3 regions of the Pseudoalteromonas luteoviolacea genome follow, and region 3 is predicted to be linked to each of the others. Evidence: predicted binding sites of a transcription regulator. Region 3 holds the regulator's gene; each other region holds the start of a gene.

Region 1 (4,920 bases), 830 kb from region 3:
ATCTTCATCAAGACGAGCAAGCGCTTCTAAAATGTTTAGCCCCGATGTTTCCCAGAAATTATTCACTCGTGTAGGCTTGCCATGTTGAATCGTCAACCAGCCGTCACGCGCCAATCGTTGCAATACTTCTCTCAAGGTTGTACGAGTTACACCGATCAGCTCCGACAGTTCACGCTCAGCCGGTAATATTGACCCAGGCGGAAACTCCCCATTCCAAATCGATTCTACTATATATTCCTCAGCGAATCCCGCTGGGCTCTTGGCTTTAAAAATTCTCATTTTGCACCACTTAAATTACAACCAAAGGCAAGATACATTCAGCGCAAGCGACACTAGGTAGCAGGCGCAGCATGATACTGCAACTCGTTAATCTACTGATTGTACCAGATGGATATAAAGTAACAAGCGCAAGTGTACATTGAAGGGATAGTTATTAGAGTTAAAGCTAAAAAACCAATCAAATAAAGACAACCCGCTTTTAGCTCATCATATAAAAATCCCCCTCACATTGTCTTCATTACCCAATCAAACTGGTGAAATGAAACGCCATATAAATAGGGAACTTAAATTGGAGAATAATGACTAATGAAGGGATTGTAATATCACTTTCAAAAAATGCTTAGGTACAAACCAACAATTAGATTGCCTCAGCATGACTGATATTAGCAAGTAAATTGCTTGAAGCATTCACACTAGATAGCCATAATAGCGGGCAAAAAAGGAGACATACATGTTTGATAGACTCGCGAGTTTTTCTCGTACCACCACAGCTTGGGGCTTATTGTTTTTAAGTGCACTTACTTTCGAAATCGTTGCACTATACTTTCAGTATGTCATGGGGTTAGAGCCCTGCGTGATGTGTATCTATCAACGTACAGCAATGTTGGGGGTTTTGATCGCAGCCTTAATTGGTCTTTGTGGTAATAAAAATTACGTTGTTCGATTGATAGCGACCGCTGGCTGGGGAATATCCGCCATATTGGGATGGCTACTTGCACGTGAACACTTAGACATGCAAACGACCACAGACCCTTTCGCGTTTACATGCGCTTTTGAGCCTAATTTTCCTGTGCCCTTACATGAATGGATCCCATCATTTTTTGCTGTAACCGGCAGCTGCTCAAGTATAGATTGGTCTTTTGCAGGGTTATCTATGCCAGGCTGGATGGAAGTGGTCTTTGCTATTTACGCAATCAGCTTTTTGCTATTTGCCCCATTCATTATTTTTAAGAAGTAACATTGAGAGAAATATGATTTTTAGACTCAGCCAAATACCTGAACTTTCTTCATTATCACTGCGTGAAAAACAGCAAGTAAAGGCAATATCACTTTCGCTGCTCTCTGCTAAAAGTAAGGTCATATTGGCGATATGTAAACTGGCTTTATTAACACCTTTGTTTATGGCGCTGGCTTACTTCGAAGGCTGGTCACTCCTACCAGTATTGCTTGTTGCAGGTCTTGCATACCCATTACTCACAGCACCTATTGAGGTACAATTTGCTCTTAAAAATTTAGATCAGGCATTATCACAATTTAAGCAGAGCCAAAAATAGGCTCTGCACCACCTTACGCTTACTCTAAAACCACATGGGCTTGAATTTTGTTAATCAACCCCTTCCCTATGCCTTTTACTCTTCCTAGCTCTTGAATATCAAAAAACAACCCTTCTGATTCTCTAGAGCGAACGATCGCCAGTGCCTTTGCTTTGCCAATCCCCGGTAACTGCATTAAATCTTCAACCTCGGCCGTATTTACATTGATCTGTAACACCGGTTGAACAAATTGATCTACCTCCTGTGCCTGTGCCTGTGCCTGTGCCTGTGCGACATTAAAAAATATTATAAAAGCCAAAAAAATACCAATATTCAATCCGTACTTTAACATTCAATTTATCCTTAAAATCTTGTTAATTTAAAAAAGCTCATAACTCTTAATAAGCTATCTAACCATAGGATTTCTCTCTTACTGTTGTAAAATGCTTACTAATATTTTCATTGTATTTTTTTCATATGGATCGTCTAATTGAACACCTATGAGTTGCAATAATATCAAATACAGTTTACTGTATAAAAAAACAGTGTTTTATGGAGGGTGATTATGGCTGTTATAGTAAAGTATGTGGTTGAAAGAAATGGAGTAGAGCGAATGACATTTACTAGCAAAAAAGAGGCAGATGCCTACGATAAAATGCTGGATGTGGCAGAGGCGCTTGAAGGGATGCTGGATAAGGTAGATGTTCCGCTTAGTGAACAACAAGTAGAGTCTTTAGCACTCGAAATGGCAAAATATAAAGACGACTTTATCTCTGTGCTTAAAGGCACTAAACCATCAGCAGAAAAAGAGCCAAAAAAATCAGCTAAAAAAGCTGAGGAAGACAGTGACGACAAAGTAACGGCTATTAAGCAAGCATAACACTTTAATCTCTTTACTTGCTTATTCGATCCAAAAACGCAAAAACGCCGAGCTACCAATATAGCTCGGCGTTTTAGTCTGCGTTAAATCAACTGAGTATTATTTTAATACCGCTGCGACTGCATCTGCAAAATAATCAATATTGCTGTGACTAATGCCCGCAACATTTACACGGCTAGAGCCCACAATATAAATTGAATACTCTTCACGAAGGCGATCGATTTGCGCTTTATTAATACCTAAGAAAGAGAACATACCATGCTGACGCTCAATGAAAGAGAAGTCATGGCCTGTATTTCTTTGCTCAAGGCTATCTTTAACAAGGCTACGAAGACCATTAATACGATCACGCATCTCAGCAAGCTCATGATGCCACTGCTGCGTTAATTCATCACTCGATAGAATCGTATTTACAATATCAGCACCATGTGCAGGTGGCATTGAATAAATGCTACGAACAACGCTTAACAATACTGAGTTTGCAACATCCGCATTCGCTGCATCTTTTGAAATGATCGAACATGCACCGATTCGCTCACGGTAAAGACCAAAGTTTTTAGAGCATGAAGAACAGATAATCATCTCTTCTACAGTCTGTGCTAATAGACGAAGTCCATTTGCGTCTTCATCTAAGCTTGTACCAAAACCTTGATATGCAATGTCTACTAGTGGAGTGAAACCCACTTCTTTAGCAAGATCTGCAAAAATTTGCCATTGCTCAGCATTTAAGTCCATACCACTTGGGTTGTGACAACATGCATGTACTAAAACAACATCGCCCTTTGGTACTTGCTTTAATGTGTCAATCATTTCGTCAAAAAGCAGGCCTTTATTTTCATAATCGTAGTACGGGTACTCTTTCACCGTTAAACCAGCTGCTTCAAACAAACTAATATGATTTGCCCATGTTGGAGTCGTTACCCAAACCGTTGCATCTTTATTACAACGCTTGATAAATTCAGCAGCAACACGCAGCGAACCAGTACCACCTGGTGTTTGAGCCGTACGAACACGATTGGCAAGTAGTGTTGTGTGGCTATCGCTTAATAGTAACTGCTCCATCTTTGCACAAAAATCTAAATTACCTGCTAACCCGATATATGATTTTGTTGTTTCATTTTCTAAACGAAATGCTTCTGCTTTTTTAACTGCTTTTAAAACTGGCGTAGCACCCTGCTCATCTTTATATACACCAACACCTAAATCAATTTTGTTAGGGTTATCGTCTTGTTTATAAGCTGCCATTAGGCCCAAAATAGGATCGGTTGGTAATGGTTTTAGTTCTGAAAACATGTTTATTTTATTCCTATTAAAATTGATACGCACTAAAGTACAAGGGGGCGAAAAGTCACTTACATTTTTTGCAAACTCGCCTCCAATTTATCTAAGTATTTAACTCGATATTACGTAGCAATTGTGGGGGTTATAGTTGCCATAATACTAACACAATTTAACAAGAACACGAGCCTTGTTACTCGGGAAGGTAATGCGTTATTTTCATGCAAGCTGCGACGAGTACAGATAAATTGTCAGCAGTAAAAAACTCTTTACTAAACGCTTCTGCATCAATGATCCCAATACAATCAAGCTTGTCATTTAATAAAGGTATGCAGACTTCAGCTTGCACTTTTGGATCGCACGTATAATATTCACCACCCTGCGCAATATATTCAGGAATATTATTGATAATACGAGATTTTTCAGAAAGTACCGTCTGGATATTATTTGATGTTGCCGCAAACTGCTCATTGATAGGAAATAATGGACGACTAGGTGCTCCATTGTACGCGAGCTTAAGTAATTGTTTTTCACCGTCAACTTGTCTTGACTGATAAATACCAAACCATTCCACGCCTGTTTTTTTAGTAACAAACTCGACGATTGTTTGAAGTTTAGACAATAAAACATCATTCTCTTGTGTGCGCTCTATGATTGTTTCCAATTCAAATGGCACTTCTTGTAAATGACCAAATAAGCTACAACTCCCCCCTTCACCGAGTTCTGGTATTTTATAAGACCATACCGTTTGAGCATAATGAGATGCTAAATATTCATCTAATGCATCAAGCTGTGATTGAACAAGTGTATGCTCAAGGGAAGTTTGTGTTTTATCTAAGTATGCAGAAACCATTTAGCCATCCAAACATCTATATATCTAAACGCAATTTAACACGCAAATGCTCCTTTGACTATAGAAACAAGCATGTTTTTTACAGTTGGGTGTTAAAAGAAAGGGGATATCGTAAAATAATTTCAATATTAAGAAGCAATTATAGGTAGGTGCTTAATCTAGTGAATAAACCAATTTAACTTCATTGCCAACTCGATTATAGCTAACACTATCAGCAATTTCTGACAACAGCTGCACACCACGCCCATGCTCATTGGATAATGTACTATCACTTGGCAACTCCGGCTGAGAAAAGCCTCTGCCTGAATCTTTGATATCAAAGGTGATTGAGCGCTTTTCAGGACTATAAAAAGCTGCAATCTCAATGGAAGCTTCAT
Region 2 (4,920 bases), 1.1 Mb from region 3:
TATGTGCGGGCTTTTTTTTGCCTGAAATTTAAGTTCAGATTGAAGAATTAGTACATTAAGATAAATATCATTAAAAAAGCCATCGTGAATACGATGGCTTAATCGACGTTATTCTTTAGAAAGGTCAAAATGTAGATATGCCCTGTCGGATACTATCCGCCCTCTTGGCGTACGTTGTATAAAGCCTTGTTGAATAAGATAAGGCTCTATTACATCCTCTATCGTCTCTTTTTCCTCACCAATTGCCGCAGCGAGGTTATCGAGGCCCACAGGTCCGCCAGTAAACTTCTCTATAATGGCCAGCAAATACTTTCTGTCCATATAGTCAAAACCACATTTATCAACATCAACCATATCTAATGCTTGATTGGCAATGGTTTTATCAACACTGCCATCTCCTTTAACATCAGCAAAGTCACGGACACGACGTAACAAGCGATTTGCGATCCTTGGGGTACCACGTGCTCTTTTGGCAACTTCGCGAGCGCCTTCTTCGGTTGTTTCCAAATTTAAGAAATGTGCTGAGCGGCTGACAATTTGTGACAAGTCATCAACTGAGTAAAACTCAAGCCTTTGTACAATACCAAAACGATCTCTGAGCGGTGAAGTCAACGATCCTGCTCTGGTGGTTGCACCGACCAATGTAAATGGCGGTAAATCCAATTTGATAGAACGTGCTGCTGGCCCTTCTCCGATCATGATATCTAACTGATAATCTTCCATCGCGGGATATAAAATCTCTTCCACTTGCGGGCTAAGGCGGTGTATCTCATCAATGAATAACACATCACCTTCTTCAAGGTTGGTCAACATCGCAGCCAAATCACCCGCTTTTTCGAGCACAGGGCCTGATGTTGTTTTAATATTCACACCGAGCTCGTTGGCAACGATATTTGCAAGGGTTGTTTTACCTAATCCGGGCGGGCCAAAAATCAACAAATGATCCAGCGCCTCTTCACGTGTTCGCGCAGCTTCAATGAAGATCTCCATTTGCTGCTTCACATGAGGTTGCCCTGTGTAATCACTCAATAGCTTTGGTCGAATAGCTCTATCTATTTGCTCTTCATTGCCCTGAACTTCGGGTTCGATTAGTCTGTCAGCTTCTATCATAATTACATCATAGACCTAAGCGCTTCTTTGATAATGGTTTCAGTATCTAAACCATCGCCTTTAACAGCTTTAACTGCTTTTTGTGCCTGAGCAGCTTTATAGCCCAGTGCCACCAGCGCCGCAATAGCATCATCAGCGGGTAAATTACCCACGGTAGGATCGTCCTGCGGTGGGATAACTGCATTATCACTAAATGGCGTAAACAAATCATGACCAAAGTCTTTTAACTTGTCTTTCATTTCTAAGACTAGACGCTCTGCGGTTTTTTTGCCTACACCTGGAATTTTAACTAACGTAGATGCATCCCCATGATTAACACATTGCACAAATTGCTCAGCAGACATCCCAGACAGAATTGCTAAAGCCAATTTAGGTCCCACGCCATTTGCTTTAATAAGCTCTCTAAATAAAGCACGCTCTGTTTTATTATTAAAACCAAATAACAGCTGGGCGTCTTCACGGACAACAAAGTGTGTGAAAATAGCTGCTGGCTGGCCAGTACTTGGCAGCTCGTAGAAACAAGTCATCGGCATTTGTACTTCATAGCCGACCCCATTTACATCAATGAGAATTTCTGGCGGCTGCTTTTCTAATAAAGTACCGCTGAGTTTACCTATCATAATTATCTTAACCTTCCACGAACTGTCTTTTTAGCATTACCTGCTAAGCGAATTAAGTTTTGTTCAGAGTGTGCATGACAAATTGCAATTGCCAATGCGTCGGCCGCATCTGCTTGTGGAGTGCCCGGTAATTTTAAAATGCGTTTTACCATTTCTTGCACCTGAGACTTATTTGCTCCACCGGTGCCCACTACAGCCTGTTTGATCTGCCTTGCCGAATATTCGTGTACAACCACGTCTTGCATGGTTGCAGCAACAATAGCGGCACCTCTAGCTTGTCCAAGCTTCAGCGCTGAGTCTGGGTTATGTGCCATAAATACTTGCTCTATCGCAAAGCTGTCTGGAGAAAACTGCTCTATCAACTGACTAATACCTTGAAAGATCATTTTTAATCGAGTCGGAAAATCATGCTCCCCAACTTTGATACAGCCGCTACCTAAGTATTTAAATTTTGCACCTTGGTGCTCAATAACGCCATAACCTGTAAATCTCGAACCGGGGTCTATGCCCAAAATAACTGCCAAGGCATTGCCCTCTTTGCTTTTTTCAACATCATGCCAAAATACTGTATGGATTACCAGTTGTTAAACAAAAAAGGCGGCTATTAAAGCCGCCTTTTCAAAGTCAGTCAGTAATTACTGCTCTTCACTTTGTTCTTGCTGTGCTTGTACTGCAATTGCAAGCTCAGTCAGTGCATCAGGGTTTGCAATACTTGGGGCATTCGTCATCAAACAAGACGCCTGAGTTGTTTTAGGGAATGCAATCACGTCACGAATGTTATCTGTACCACATAGAAGCATGACCAGACGATCAAGACCAAACGCTAAACCAGCATGTGGTGGTGTACCGTACTTCAAAGCGTCAAGTAAGAAGCCAAACTTATCTTGCTGTTCTTGCTCTTCAATACCTAAGATTCTGAAAGCTGCCTGCTGCATTTCATTATTATGGATACGAACAGAACCGCCACCGACTTCATAGCCGTTAAGAACCATATCGTACGCATCAGAAATCGCCACAGCTGGATTTGCTTCTAGCTCTTGTGCGCTGATGTCCTTCGGTGCTGTGAACGGGTGGTGTACCGCGTGCAAGTTACCTTCGTCATCTTCTTCAAACATTGGGAAGTCAACAACCCAAAGCGGCGCCCACTTATTCAGATCAGTGATCTCTCTGTCCAAACCTACTTTCAGACGCAGTGCACCCATCGCTTCATTTACCACGTTGCGCTTGTCTGCACCAAATAGAATGATGTCACCTGTTTGCGCGTTAGTACGCTCTAGTAGTGCACTGATCACATCTTCGTTTAGGAATTTAGCGATAGGTGATTGCACACCTTCCATACCTGCTTCACGGTCATTAACCTTCATCCAAGCAAGACCTTTCGCGCCGTAAATACCAACAAACTTAGTATACTCGTCGATTTGCTTACGAGATAACTCAGCACCACCTGGTACTGTTAATACTGCAACACGACCTTTTTCATCGTTAGCAGGACCTGCTAGTACTTTGAACTCGACATCTTTAACAATATCAGCAACGTCAATCAGCTCTAATGGGTTACGTAAGTCAGGCTTGTCTGAACCAAAACGACGCATCGCTTCAGCATATGGCATGGTTGGGAACTCACCCAGATCAACGTTCAATAGCTCTTGCCACATTTCACGGATCATACGTTCGGTTACTTCACGCACCTGATCTGAGCTCATGAATGATGTTTCTAAATCGATTTGAGTGAACTCTGGCTGTCTGTCTGCACGTAAATCTTCATCACGAAAACATTTTACGATTTGATAATAACGGTCGAATCCAGACATCATTAACAACTGCTTGAACAGCTGTGGTGATTGAGGCAGTGCGTAGAAGCTGCCTTTATGAACACGGCTTGGCACTAAATAGTCACGGGCACCCTCAGGAGTGGCTTTAGTCAGTACTGGCGTCTCAATGTCTAAAAAATCATTGTTATCTAGGAAACGACGCACGAAGCTTGATGCTTTTGCACGTAGCTTAATACGATCGCTCATCTCTAAACGGCGAAGGTCTAAATAACGATACTTTAGACGACGCTCTTCTGAGTTTTGCTGATTAAAGTCTAACGGCAAAGGTTCAGAGCGGTTAATGATCTCAAGGCCTGTGCCTAAGATTTCAACTTCACCCGTTGCCATGTCTTTGTTAACTTGGCTATCAGGTCTAGCACGCACACTACCTGTCACTTTCACACAAAACTCTTGACGTAGCGTATTTGCAACGTCCATCAAGCCTTCAACTTCTGGATCAAATACAACTTGAACCAAGCCTTCACGGTCTCTTAAGTCGACGAAAATTAATCCACCTAAGTCACGGCGCTTATTGATCCAACCACATAATTCGACTTCTTGACCTACGTGGTCCTTATTTAAATTTCCGCAGTATATAGAGCGCATATCGTTCCTATTTGCTTAGGCTTGCATGAAAAAGTACTATCCAGCCTATAGCTATCGTAATTAACAAAAATAATCGCCAATTATATAAAACTGGGGGGCTTTGTCATCCTTATAAAGCAAGGAATCTTCGCAAAGTTGATTTTTTTAGGTACTCTCAATTTGTTAAACTAGAAAAAAACACAAATGAAGAGAACTATGTTGTATTTAGGTTGCCCACAATGGAGCTCATCTCACTGGAAGGGACGATTTTTTAGCCAGCACTGTAGCAATGCAAATATGCTTAGGGAATATGCCAGCATGTTTAATAGCGTTGAGGGCAACACAACATTTTATGCCAACCCAAAACCTGACACTATTTTGCAATGGAAAAATGCCATCTCCGATGATTTTAGGTTTACTTTTAAACTCCCTAGGCAGATATCTCATGAATTAGCCCTACAAGACTGCCAAAAAGAACTAGAAACATGGTTAACTCTTTTTGCGCCGCTATTCGAGAATATCGGCATGATCATGCTGCAATTACCAGCTAGCTGCGGACCTGAACACCTCTCAAGAATACAAAACTTTGTTACCCAAATACCCAGTGAGCTATGTCTTGGTATAGAGGTACGCAACTTAGCGTTTTTTCGTAAAGACGATAATGAAAAACGCTTAAATCAATTTTTGATGAGTAAGGGCATTAACCGCATAATGATGGATACACGCCCTTTATTTAATGAAGCACCCAGCACACCTGCTATTGAAGACGCGCAGCGTAAAAAACCGCGTGTACC
Region 3 (4,920 bases):
CAGATGCCAATGATGCTATCGGGATTGCGATTGCTGCTATACAACCAAATATGTCCTTTTCTCCAGTAAAAAATATAGAACAGCAAATTCTCCAAACGCTCACTGTGAGTCGTAAATTTTTAGATAAACAGCTGACACAACTCGGTAATCATATTAGGGCCCTATTTTATGAATATGGCATCACTATTCCTCGCTCCAAGAAAGCATTGAAAAGGGTTTTAACTGAGCGTAATGATTTACCAGAGGTATTATTGCCATTACTTAGTGTCTTAAAAGCTCAGTACCAGCACATAGAGCAATCCCTAAATGATGTCACTAAAAACCTAGAGCTGCTTGTTTCTCAAAATGAGCAATGCCAACGTGTTATTGCGCTTGAAGGTGTAGGTGTTTTAGGCGCAGCGGGGCTAATCGCCAGTTTGAGTCAAACGAAGCATTTTAAAAATGGACGATGTGCTTCAGTATATTTAGGCGTCACCCCAAAACAATTTAGCAGTGGCGGTAAAACTGTGATGCTGGGGATTGATAAATGTGCTGGAGATAAACAGCTAAAGTCCTGTTTATTTTTGGGGGCATTGTCATACATTTCTAATCTGCCGGAAAAGCCCAAGACATTGAAGCAGCAATGGCTGTTAAAGTTAGTTGCTCGTTCAGGTGTAAAGCGAGCTTGTATTGCGCTGGTGAATAAAAATATCAGAACTGCTTGGGCAATGCTGAAACAAGGTACGAATTACCAACCCGCAATGATTTAAAAAACATTTTAAAAAGAGTTCGACAACAATGTAATTAAAAGGTAAGACCAACCTTCTGAAAACCTGTCTGAACTTGAAGTGAGAATACACTAACGAAGCGTTTAGGACAGAAGGTGCGAATAAATCAAAGGTTAGAGAGTAGCGCTCTCAAAAGAAACCGTATATACGCAAGCATCTTTAATTTTAAAAAACATGTTGTCAAACAAGTGGAGTCCATATACGAGTTCAGGGTGACGGATAGGTTGAGTGCAGTGTTTGGTTAAAACGGCTCCCTTCACCTTGCGTAAAAGAAATGTACTCACTGCGTTCGTTGTCATTAACCTTTTTCACCATGTCGTCCTGAACTGGTTTCAGGATCCAGGCTTTACTTTTTTGATTCGGTTGCTGCGCTTGTAGGGGGGGGGATTGATTATCTCTTGTTAAAATGGGTCACTTCTCCTTGCGCGAAAAAGAGTGGTGCGCTTCGCGTGCTGTCATTAACTTTTGATTTTACTTGCATAAAATTTCTGTTAATTGCACTTTGTACTCTACTTCATGTCTAAATTTGCTATCAAATGTTTAAATTTATAGTTATTTTTTTTAAGTTAACCATTGTTTTTAATGGTTTTATTTTTGTTTTTAGAGGGGTTTAATCTCTCGTTTATATTGTTTTTATAGCAATTATTTAAATTTATTTATTTTCTTAAATTTAATTGAAAGTAATATTAAATGCTGCTAGTTTAACTGTAATCAACAAGGAGAAAATAAAAATGTTATTAAAACTAAAGAAAAAAAATATCAAAGTAATCAGTCATGATAAGGCAAATGTACCAGCACAGATGACTCCGCAGATTGCCGGTGGCTTTTTTAAAACATGGGAATGTACAGGTACAAGAACATGTCCAGGTACTTATACTACAAGTGCTTGTTAAAATATTGAGTAGATGAGCTATATAAAGTAGCTCATCTAGAAAATTAGGTTGAAACATTATCTTCCACGTAGTAGTTAATTCTCCTAATAGTGTCTTCCCCCACCTGTCCTAAACTACACTTACTATGATGTGTTTTATTGATATGCTATATAAGGCTCTAGTTTGAAGTGATATTAAATGCAGAGCAATTATAAAACCTTAATCTATTATTGGCATAAATATACTGATAATTTGGTTTTATAAAAGGAGAGTTATATATTCTATAAATTTTTAGTATCGTTTTTGGTCGCTGTACTGTGTTTTTTATCTTTAAGAGTAAGCTTGAAGCGGTGTGCAGTAAGAGTGACTTGACTAATCCCTTTCATAATGTTGCTTGGCTAAGCAATTAACCATATCTTCAGCAATCTCTCATTTAGCTCAAGTATTCGGCGTTAAGGATTGCGATTTAATTTTAACTGTATATACTCACAGTAAATGCACTGTATGGAAAACCAGTTATATGCGACCTTTAACTAAACGACAAGAACAAGTATTCGAACTTATCAAAGTTTTTATTAAAGACACAGGCATGCCGCCGACTCGAGCAGAAATTGCGGAATCTTTGGGTTTTCGTAGTGCAAATGCGGCTGAAGAACACTTAAAAGCACTTGCCAAGAAAGGTGTGATAGAAATGGTACCTGGCGCAAGTCGAGGTATTCGCTTAGTTGAAGCTGATGAGCCAGAGCAGCTGGGTTTGCCATTAGTTGGTCGTGTTGCAGCTGGTGAGCCTATTTTAGCCCAAGAGCATATTGAGAATCATTGCAAAGTTGATCCTAGTATGTTTCAACCATCAGCTGATTACTTACTTCGTGTAAATGGCATGAGTATGAAAAATATTGGCATAATGGATGGTGATTTACTCGCGGTACATCGCACGCAAGTTGCTAATAATGGACAGGTTGTTGTTGCACGTGTTGAAGAAGATGTGACGGTGAAACGTTTTGAAAAAGTTGGTAGAAAAGTTTTCTTACATGCAGAAAATGAAGACTTTTCACCTATTGAGGTCGATTTAGAGCAAGAAGTTTTTAATATTGAAGGCCTTGCTGTAGGTGTGATCCGCGGTAACCTTTAAAGCAGCCTATTTTTCTAAGCTGGGGTTTCAAGCTCCAGCTTCACTATCCAATGCTGTCTTTTTTAATCTTTAGAACCCTTTTAAGCTATACTTCCATATCATACACTTACGTTACATAAATATAACATTGGCTTTGTGGCTACGTGCTTGTTAAGCAAAAATAAAAAATTATTTTGCACTAAATCCATGATTCGCAGTCTGAGCTAGTCGTCTTAATTTAAAGAACAACATTAATTTGTATTCATGAGTTACATTTGATTTCAAAAGAGATCAAAGGCTTTCTTGTGATTGTGATAAAAACACTGGAAATGAATAGAATATGGAGCAGCCTATGACTTGGTTTAAAGTAGCATTAATTGCGGCTTTGGTTTGTATTGTGTCCGCTTGTGCATCAAGTTCAAATAATACACGTTCAGGTTTTTTACCTAACTATGATGTATTACTTCCCTCTGATGATTATGAAGACACTAACTTATTTGTAGATAGCACTTTTAACCGTGAAGCTTTAAGTAAAATTAAGGTGCTTTATATACCTCAGTTTGAAGTGTGGATTAACGCTTCTGAATCCGAGTTTTTAAATATTAACCCCCGGCATGTTGCTAAGTTAAGTCATTACATGCAGTCTCAAATGCAAGATAAATTGAGTCCTTACTATCAAGTGGTGACCACAAAACCTGCAAGTGCAGATGACACTGTGCTGACAATTGAAGGTGCTTTCACAGACGTACAATTTGAACCCATTTCATTACAGGTAAGAGATTTTGTGCCTATCCGGCTAGTGTATAACGCGGGTAAAACTGCCTACTTAGCCGCAACAGAGCAAACAGAGGCTCTAACCCATGTTTCTCTTGAGTCCGCATTTTATTTGGGAAGTAGTCAAAATCCAGTTGTGATGATGACAGCACACAAAGAATTAGATGCTGTACTAAAGGCCGATGGTACTGAGAACGTTGAAACGGTTAAGGCTGTGCTTGACGTATGGATAAATAATTTTGTTACTGCGATGACTAAACATCGTAATGTTCAGTAAATCTAAAGGAGCTTTTATGAAGATAATAAAAGGCAAGCAGCTAGGTGTTATGGCAATATTTTGCTTGGCGTTAATTGGTTGTTCAGAGCAAAAGTCAGAGCAAGAACAATCAGAGCAGCTTCGTCCAGTGCGGACATTATTACTTTCTTCACAAGTTGATGGCCCTTTGGTGGAGTTCCCTGCGGTAGTTGATGCTGCGTCTTCGGCGGACCTATCATTTAAAGTGCCAGGTGAAGTTATAGAGTTGCTGGTAAAGCAGGGGCAAGAAATTCAGCTTGGTGATGTTATTGCTAAGTTAGATGCAACAGAATACAAACTTTCTTTAGATGAAGCGCAGGCTAATTATAATAAAGCGCAGGCTGATTTTAGTCGTGCTAAGCAACTTATTAAATCTGGTACGATCTCGCAATCTGACTATGACCAACTACAGTCTCACTTTACGAGTGCAAAAAGTAAATTGGCGAATGCAAAAAATAACTTATCCTACACCAGCTTAAAAGCATCATTTTCAGGGGTTGTTGCACGCACGTATATAGAGCGTTTTGAAGAGGTGCAAGCTAAGCAAGTTGTTGCGACATTACAAGATATCAAGCATGTCACTCTTAAGGTCAATGTACCTGAGAGCTTAATGATTAAAGTCTCAAAAGATGCGCCGAAGCACATTATCGCCGAGTTTTCAGGGATCCCTGATAAAACATTTCCATTAGATTTTGTCGAAGTGAGCACACAGGCTGATGAGGTAACTAAAGCTTATGAAGTCACTCTCAGCATGACGCGTCCCGAGGGGTATAATATCTTGCCAGGTATGACAGCAAAGGTGCTTGCTAAGGGTGCTGATGTGAATAAAAGTGGCCTATATCTACCAATAAAAACGGTGCTTAAAGATGCATCCGGTAATTTTGTTTGGTCTGTTGAGTCTGTAGGTGCTGGCAAAGGAAAGATTAAGAAAAATCCTGTCGTGATTGGTGAGGTTTCCACGCTAGGTTTCCCTGTTATTAGTGGTGTCTCTGAAGGTACTTACATTGTTACTGCTGGCATGAGTAAAGTGAGCGAAGGCCAACTTGTAAAGTTTAACAAGGGGGCGCAGTGAATATAACCAGACTGGCATTAGAAAATAAC

What was found. The regulator LexA, encoded in region 3, represses DNA repair genes until DNA is damaged. The targets are predictions, from matches to a motif close to TACTGTATNNNNATACAGTA.
Region 1: a site for LexA is predicted at 2,061-2,080, ahead of S4054249_RS15780 (YebG family protein). Genes of this name have one in related genera too.
Region 2: a site for LexA is predicted at 2,294-2,313, ahead of ruvC (crossover junction endodeoxyribonuclease RuvC). Genes of this name have one in related genera too.

The regions. Positions count from the first base shown of each region.
Region 1 covers NZ_CP015411.1:3,713,232-3,718,151, forward strand. The annotation lists gene fadR (fatty acid metabolism transcriptional regulator FadR) at 1-279, opposite strand, end outside; gene dsbB (disulfide bond formation protein DsbB) at 731-1,237, shown strand; gene S4054249_RS15770 (hypothetical protein) at 1,251-1,553, shown strand; gene S4054249_RS15775 (ComEA family DNA-binding protein) at 1,573-1,884, opposite strand; gene S4054249_RS15780 (YebG family protein) at 2,098-2,412, shown strand; gene S4054249_RS15785 (amino acid aminotransferase) at 2,512-3,705, opposite strand; gene S4054249_RS15790 (GAF domain-containing protein) at 3,884-4,543, opposite strand; gene S4054249_RS15795 (ATP-binding SpoIIE family protein phosphatase) at 4,697-4,920, opposite strand, start outside.
Region 2 covers NZ_CP015411.1:3,491,267-3,496,186, forward strand. The annotation lists gene ruvB (Holliday junction branch migration DNA helicase RuvB) at 109-1,110, opposite strand; gene ruvA (Holliday junction branch migration protein RuvA) at 1,113-1,730, opposite strand; gene ruvC (crossover junction endodeoxyribonuclease RuvC) at 1,733-2,254, opposite strand; gene aspS (aspartate--tRNA ligase) at 2,366-4,147, opposite strand; gene S4054249_RS14730 (DUF72 domain-containing protein) at 4,343-4,920, shown strand, end outside.
Region 3 covers NZ_CP015411.1:4,546,153-4,551,072, reverse strand. The annotation lists gene S4054249_RS19500 (IS110 family transposase) at 1-749, shown strand, start outside; gene S4054249_RS26660 (hypothetical protein) at 1,499-1,660, shown strand; gene lexA (transcriptional repressor LexA) at 2,160-2,771, shown strand; gene S4054249_RS19490 (DUF3313 family protein) at 3,103-3,801, shown strand; gene S4054249_RS19485 (efflux RND transporter periplasmic adaptor subunit) at 3,818-4,891, shown strand; gene S4054249_RS19480 (efflux RND transporter permease subunit) at 4,888-4,920, shown strand, end outside.